Regions from separate parts of the Pseudoalteromonas sp. S3260 genome, predicted to be linked through region 2. Evidence: predicted binding sites of a transcription regulator. Region 2 holds the regulator's gene; the other holds the start of a gene.
The links. Region 2 encodes ArgR, which controls arginine synthesis, uptake and breakdown. Its sites were predicted from a motif close to ANTGAATANNTATTCANT; they were not measured.
Positions count from the first base shown of each region.

Region 1: a site for ArgR is predicted at 2,546-2,563, ahead of CWC14_RS13655 (arginase family protein). Genes of this name have one in related genera too.

Region 1 is NZ_PNCV01000081.1:15,407-19,625, reverse strand. It holds gene paeA (polyamine export protein PaeA) at 1-479, opposite strand, end outside; gene CWC14_RS13660 (substrate-binding periplasmic protein) at 600-1,301, opposite strand; gene CWC14_RS13655 (arginase family protein) at 1,400-2,509, opposite strand; gene udp (uridine phosphorylase) at 2,922-3,677, shown strand; gene cdd (cytidine deaminase) at 3,666-4,219, opposite strand, start outside.
Region 2 is NZ_PNCV01000070.1:3,100-7,318, forward strand. It holds gene CWC14_RS11965 (ABC transporter permease) at 1-396, shown strand, start outside; gene CWC14_RS11970 (ABC transporter ATP-binding protein) at 397-1,449, shown strand; gene CWC14_RS11975 (Dyp-type peroxidase) at 1,489-2,388, shown strand; gene argR (transcriptional regulator ArgR) at 2,444-2,911, opposite strand; gene mdh (malate dehydrogenase) at 3,137-4,069, shown strand.

The sequences.
Region 1 (4,219 bases), on a different contig from region 2:
ACAATATTGGTTAAGCCATTAAAAAATAATACCAGTGGCGTGAGCGCAAAAGTAACCCAGCGCATAATTGTCACCACCCTCACCGCAACGGCCTCAGGTAAAATCATCGCTAAACGCTTTGGGAGTAAATCGGCAAATAAAATAAATAACGAGGTAATAATTAAAAACGATAATACAAAGCTAATTTGCCCAAGTAATGGACCTTGATAAAACAGCTGTAGTATTTCTTGCATGTAAGGAGACAATGCTTGCTCGCCAACAATCCCGCCTAATATGGCAATCGCATTGAGCGTAATTTGGATCATGGCGAAAAAAGCCCCAGGCTGCTCTTGCAACTTTAAAACAGCCAAAGCATGCACATTGCCCTCGTCCGCCATTACTCTTAACTTAATTTTGCGTGAAGCGGCAATCGAAATTTCTGACATCGCAAATAACGCACTCATCAAGATTAATAACGCAATCCCGATTAAATCACCCATTTATAACTCCAAAATAATCGCTTTTACAAGCAAAAGCAGCTGGATTATAGACGCTTTTATAGACAGGGCAATTGATATTTAAATAATATTAATAACTAATAAAAATCAAAAGCTTAATATTTATAGTTTAGACTCATATGAAGAAAAAGCCGCGCTAAGTTGTTGCTTTACGTTATCGGGTAGATTTTTATTACAGGCGAAATATAAAGGGGCTTGATGGGCATTGATGGGCATGAGTAATTCGAGTTGTAATTTATTTAATAAATGAGATTGTTCATGGTTTATTCGCTGCGCTGGTATAACAACTAAATCAATACTCGAACTTCGGGTTTGGATTATCTTAAAAATATTATCAAAACTACTAAACAGCATTAAATTTTCGTTTTCTTTAAAGCCCTTTGAAAGTAAGTAATGATGACTGTAGTTATCTTTTAAAACCGCAATACGGTATTGCTTTGCCTGCTCTAAATTAGTTAAGGAAATACCTTTGCTTTTAAGGGAGTAAAAATTAGTGTCAAATTGGGCAAGCTTAGCAAACCAAATAAAATTATGTTCCCGCTCAGGCGAACGAGAAATAGAAAATATACAGGTTTGGGGATCTCTCAGTGCAATATTGTAAGCCATACTCCAATCGTTTACAGAAATTGAGTAATCAATACCTACGCTATCAAGCACTAATCGGACTTTATCGGCAGCATCACCTACTAAATTGTTATTCGCGTCCAGATACTGCGCAGGCGCGAAGTTCTCTGTTACAACAGTAAGTTTAGCCACACAATGATGGCTTACAATGAGCAATAATACACAATACCACTTAGTCACAATAACCCACTATATAAAATTTAAGATGTTACTTTTTTGGTAAAAGCAAATTTAATATAGCGGATTATTTACAAATAGCCAATTTTGGGCCTGTGGGATTAACGATTCATTGCTGCAATTAAGAATGCTGAAATTTTAGCGCCTTCTCTAAGCGTCGTCTCTGAGCTTGATTGCCCCACTAATGAGCTGTCGGTAAACGGCGCGATTTCCATCATATCTGCACCGGTTATTGGAAACTCATCGGCAATAGCTGACAAAATATCAAGCGCATGCTGTGGTGTTAACCCATTTTCTTCAGGTGTACCTGTTGCTGAAGCAAATTGAGCATCTAGTGCGTCAATATCAAAGCTTACATACACTTCATCAACCTTGTCAGCCTTTAGTTGCGCGATTGTATCGGCAGCAACAGCGGCTGCGCCACGCTCAATAATTTCAGCAGCCCAGTGCTGTTTAACGCCAAAGGTACTTTCCCAATGTGATTTAGGCTTACCACTTGAGCGAATACCAAATTGAATTAAATGATGTGGCGCGGGTAAAAATTCTAAAATATGGGTACACCAAGAGCCAAAACATAAATCGATGCCTAAACGCTCAACCAATAAATCGGTGTGGGCGTCGAAATGAATAATAGCCGTACGCTTACCTTGGCTACGCTTTGCTTTTAAGTACGCTTTTGTCAGCGGGTAACTAATAGAATGATCGCCACCAATGCCAAAAATGCCTTTATCTTGGAATGTTGCATAAAAGCTGTCACATACATCTTCGGTAATAGACAGTGGACTTACGAAATGATCGTTATTGTCATTGCCATAAAGCGCTTTTTGGCAATTGGTAATTGTTGCCTCGTTTAAGTATTTATCGTGTAATAAATGCGGTATTACGCGCACATCACCTAAGTCAAATGAACGACACTGTGTTTGCTGGTCAATTAAAGCTGAACGTAAAAATAAAGGCCCCCAGTTTGCACCGCGTAAAATACCACCACCACAATCAGAGCTAATCCCCAGCATAACCGCTTTGTGGGGTGAGTTAGGTAATTCATTTAGCGAGTCACGCCATAAAGCATCGACATTTTCAGTTTGACCATATAATTTATTTCTGAGTGCTGCTTTGCGTTCTTTTGCCGTATTAACCGTGAATACACCGTCGCCAGGTGCACATAAACAGTGTTCAACTTTATTTTTAAATGCTTGAAATTGTGTGCTCATTGTAAACCCTTTTTCAATCTGAATATCTTGTCTATTATTGAGTAGTTATGCAAAACGACGAACGCTGAATAAATTAAAAATTAATTGTCTGTGGTTATAAAAATCACTGAACGTTGTGTTTTGCGAGGTTAGGTCAGCGGCAAAACAATACAAAAACTACTAACTAACCTTATGAATATAAACAATTTAAAATTTAGCTAACAACTCTTTTGGCTAGCTACTGGTTTGCTCTGAGGTATGAATATAGTGTCTGAGCAAACAAGTCAACTGGCTCATTTTGTTAGTAATTTTAGCCATTGATTGAATATTCAGAGTTGATGAATAAATCAATACGGACATCCGTCCTGTACTTCATTTAGGTTTCTCGTAATCATGTTAAATTGACAACAACTCTTATTAAAAAGGCTTAGTTATGGAAAAGGTATTTCACTTAGGACTGTGTATTGATGATTTAAAAGGTGCAAAACTGGCTATTGTTCCAGGGGATCCAGATCGTGCAGCACGCATTTCACAGTTCTTAGATAATCCAACCTGCCTTGCTCAAACGCGTGAGTTTCACATTTATTTAGGCCAATTAAACGGCCACTCAGTGGTTGTATGTTCAACCGGTATCGGCGGCCCTTCAACGTCAATTGCGGTTGAAGAACTGGCTCAACTTGGCGTACGTAGCTTTCTTCGCATTGGCACAACAGGCGCTATTCAGCCGCACATTAACGAAGGCGATATTTTAATTAGCCAAGCCTCAGTTCGTTTGGATGGCGCGAGTCAGCATTTTGCACCGCTGTGCTACCCTGCTGTTTCTGATTTTTTTGCCACTCAAGCGATGGTAAAAGCCTGTGAAAACCTAAACATCGATTTTCATATCGGTATCACCGCTTCAAGCGATACCTTCTACCCAGGACAAGAGCGTTACGATACGCATTCTGGTTATGTTCCTAAGTCATTACAGGGTAGCTGTGAAGAATGGCAAAAACTAGGCGTGATGAACTACGAAATGGAATCGGCTACTTTATTTACTATGTGTGCCGCTCTTGGCCTACAAGCAGCCTGTGTTGCAGGTGTATTAGTAAATAGAACACGTCAAGAAATTCCTAACGTAGACCACGGCGAGATTGAGAAAAAATCGGTTGCCGTGGTACTTGAAGCCGCTAAAGTGTTACTTGGCTAATGTTACGCTAATAACCTCAAGTGTTGGCAAGCCAGTAAAGCTTGCTAACACGGCTTTTGCCACCCCTGATTGGTTTTCATGACCAGCCGTTTCTAATAACGTAACTGATTTAACTGTTTGCTTATCAAAGCTCAGTCCTGCTAAAAACAACTGACTCACAGCACTTTGTAATGGCGATAAACTCGGGCTGTACGCTGCATTTTCTGCATAGCTGCCATAAAAATCACCGTTTTCAAACGTACTTATTTTTACTGCACTGTAATTTTGGCTGTATGGCACATAAGCCGCTAAAGCATAGCTCATCAGCTTTTCATCAAGTTGTTTGTTTTCAAAGCAATTAGTTTGCTCTGCTGGGTTAAATAAGCTGTGCTCATTGCCTAAATCGGTTGGTCCAAATGAATGAGGTAATAACTCTGCCAATTTAAAGTTTTGTGCTGGCAGTAAAATATCAAGCTCTTTCGCATCAGCGAGTTCATTCATAAATTGACGACAGTACCCACATGGGACATCACTAATCGCTATTTTAAGAATTTTTTTACCGC
Region 2 (4,219 bases):
GGCAGCTTACTCACTATTATTTTTGCTTATATAGTGCGGTTTTACGCCGTTGCACACGGAGCTATTGAGTCGAGCTTTTCACGCATTAGTCCCTCCCTTGATATGGCAAGCCAGTCAATGGGAAAAAGCCAAGGGCGCACATTACGCTTAGTGCACTTACCTTTATTACGCCGAGGCTTATTAACCGCCGGTTTATTGGTCTTTATCGAGTGTATGAAAGAGCTACCCGCAGCTTTGTTGTTAAGGCCTTTTGATTTTGAAAGCTTAGCAACTCATGTGTTTCAGTATGTAAGCGATGAACAATTAGAGCTGGCCTCTATATCGGCTTTGTTTATTGTGGTGGTGGGGTTTATTCCGTTATATTTTATTAACCGTTCAATGGAGCAACGTAGCTAAATGAGTAGTTTGATTTTACAAGGCGTGAGCTATGCATATAACGGGACTAAGGTGATAGATAATTTAGATTTAACCTTAGGTAAAGACGAAATAGTGTGTTTACTCGGAGCCAGTGGCTGCGGTAAAACCACCACACTAAAAGCCATTGCAGGATTAATTGAAGCCAAACAAGGGCAGGTATTTATTGATGGTAAGCTAGTCAGTGATGCTAATACGTTTGTTTCACCTGAGCATCGTAATATTGGCATGATGTTTCAAGACTATGCGTTATTTCCGCATTTAACGGTGGCTAATAATATTGCGTTTGGGCTAAGCGGCATGAGCAAAGCAGATAAATACGCACGCGTAAGTGAAATGCTAAAGCTGGTACACTTGGTAGGCTGCGCCGATAGATTCCCTCATCAACTCTCTGGTGGGCAACAGCAGCGAGTAGCGATTGCACGCGCATTAGCTTATAAACCTAGCTTACTGTTACTTGACGAGCCATTTTCTAATATTGATACCCAAGTACGATTTGAGTTAATTGCCGACATTAGGCGCATTATTAAGGCGCAGCAAGTATCGGCTGTGTTTGTTACTCACTCAAAAGAAGAGGCGTTTGCTTTTTCAGATACGCTAGCGGTTATGCACCAAGGTAAAATTGCGCAGCAAGGTACGCCAGAACAGCTTTTTGCTAAACCACGTTCAAAGGAGGTTGCAGAGTTTCTGGGTCAGGGCATATACTTAAGCGCAACCGCATTAACCGCCACTGAATATGAAACGCAGTTTGGGGTGGTTGAATCAATACAGCCACAGCAGCATGGCGTGGCCGATAAGGGCGTTATTTATGTGCGTCCACACCAGCTTGAGCTTGCCAGTAGTAACAATAACGAACTGCAGTGTGAGTGCGTTACAATTCTAAGCAGTCGCTTTATTGGCTCTGCTTATGTATATACTGTCGTTATTGCTGAACAAGAAATAGAAGTTGCAGCTCAGTATGGCCAGTCATTTGAAATTAATGAACAGGTTATAATAAAAATAAAACCGCACACGGTGAATTTTTTTAAATCGTAATTAATCACTGTGTTTTGCTCTAAAAAGTAAGGAATAACAATGGCGCAAGCGCAATCAGGGATTTGTGCTGAAGCAAACTTACACGGTTTGCACTTATTTTTTAATGTACTTGATGGTCACGACGAATCACTTCGCGCTAAGCTTAAACAAGTGAGCGATATTGAAGATGAGTTTAGTGATCAGTTTTCTGAATCTATGCTTTCTTGCATGGTGGCAATTGGTGCGCAATATTGGCCGCACATTCTGCCTGATTTCATGCCAAGCGAGCTGCAAAGCTTTCCTAATATTACCCATAGCGAGTTTGTTATGAGTGCAAGACCATGTGATTTGTTTGTGCAAATCCGCTCAGACAGAGAAGACGTGAACCACTTGTTTGCACTACAAATTCTCAAACTATTCACCCCTGATGTTGAGCTGGTAGAGCAAGTTCGTAATTTCCGTTTTTTAGATGGTCGTGATTTTAATGGTTTTATTTATGCGGGCGATACCCCTCATGGCCGTCAAAAACGCGTAACGGCGTTAGTAAACAAACCGGATAGTTTTGAAGATCAAGGTAGTTACATTCATGTGCAGCGCTATAAACATGACTTGAGCCTGTGGCAGCATTTGTCATTACATGAACAAGAGCAAATAATGGGTCGTACACGCCTTGATAATACCTTGCTCAGCCCCGCACTTGAGAGCAGCCATGCAACCCGAAGTGAATTAAAAGACGAACAAGGTCAGGCACTGTTACTTAACCAAAGCATGCCTTATGGCGATGTGTATGAGCAAGGTATGTTAGTGATCACGTGCTCTGCTAAAGGGGATGCATTCGAAAAAGTGCTAACTAGCCGACTAGGGCAGGGAGAGAATTATGATCACTGGCTTGATTTTACTCAGGCGGATATGGGCTCTGCATTTTTTGCCCCCTCAGTACGATTTTTAAAGCAGTTATAACAATTACAAAACGGCTATGTATTATTCATAGCCGTCTTTATTACAGCGTTAGTGATTAAACCGTATCAAATAAAATACGAACACGCTCTAGTGTGAGGTCTATTTCTGAGATTTTAGCTGGTGCGATAAAAATAGTATCATCGCCAGCAATAGTACCTAGTACGCCATCTGCTTTGCCTAATGAATCAAGTAAACGCGCAATGAGTTGAGCAGCTCCAGGACTGGTGCGAATAATAATCATCATTTCGTTATGCATAATATCAATAACGAGCTGGCGTAATGGGCTCTTAGCGGTTGGTACCCCCATTTCGGCGGGTAAACAGTATACCATTTCTTGTTTTGCATTACGGGTGCGTACCGCGCCAAACTTACTTAACATTCGCGACACTTTACTTTGGCTAATATTATCAAAGCCTTGCTCTTTTAACGCATCAACTATTTCGCCTTGTGAGCCAAAGTTTTCTTCTTTTAAAAGTGCTTTAAAGGCTTTAACCAATGCTTCTTGTTTATCTTGTGGTTGCATAGTGTCTAATTAGTTATGTAATAGATACTGCAAATTCTACACAAAAATGCATAATTATGCAGCAGTTGTTTGCTTAAGTTGCCATTTTGCTGCGTTTAAACAGCAAAGTTTACAACTATGGTCGAAAATATAGCTAAAATAAGCAGGATAAATTTGTTTTTAGTCGTTAATTTCTTTATCTTATGAACCACAAATATTTCCTACCTCAAATCACGGAGAATTCCAATGAAAGTTGCTGTATTAGGTGCTGCAGGCGGTATCGGTCAAGCGTTGTCTTTATTATTAAAAACAGGTTTACCAGCTGGCTCTGAATTATCACTATATGATGTTGCGCCAGTAGTTCCTGGTGTTGCTGTTGACCTTTCTCACATCCCAACAGATGTTAAAGTTGCAGGTTTTGGTGCTGACGATTTAGATAAAGCATTAACAGGTTGTGATATCGTTCTTATCCCAGCGGGTATGCCACGTAAGCCAGGTATGGATCGTGCTGATTTATTTAATGTTAACGCTGGTATCATCAAAACACTAGCAGAAGGCATTGTTGCTAACTGTCCTAAAGCGCTTGTGGGTATTATTACTAACCCAGTTAACGGCACTGTACCAATTGTTGCTGAAGTATTTAAAAAAGCAGGTACTTATGATGCTAAACGTGTATTCGGTATTACAACACTCGATGTGATCCGTTCTGAAGCGTTCATTGCTGAGCTTAAAGGCGTTGACGTAGCAAGCGTTAAAGTTCCAGTAATTGGTGGCCACTCAGGCACAACTATCCTACCGTTACTTTCTCAAGTTGAAGGTGTTACTTTCACTGATGAAGAAGTGGCTGCACTGACTCCACGTATCCAAAACGCGGGTACTGAAGTAGTTAATGCTAAAGCGGGCGGTGGTTCTGCAACATTATCAATGGGTGCTGCTGCTGCACGTTTTTGTATGTCTTTAGTTAAAGGCTTACAAGGTGAAGACGTTGTAGATTATGCATACGTTGCTGTTGAAAATGGCGATGCAGAGTACTTCGCACATCCAGTACGTTTAGGTAAAAATGGCGTAGAAGAAATTCTTTCTTACGGCACACTAAGCGCATTTGAAGAGCAAGCAAAAAATGATATGCTAGAAACTCTGAAAAAAGACATTAAAGAAGGTGTTGATTTTATGGCGTAATAGCCAAAATTAACCCATAAAAAAGCCTGCACTTGCAGGCTTTTTTATTGCTCGGAATTATCTACACAGTATAACTTAACCTGAACTCTGGTTAAGAGATTTACTAACGTATTGAATCAAAAATGATATTTATGTTTATTTTTCTCTAGC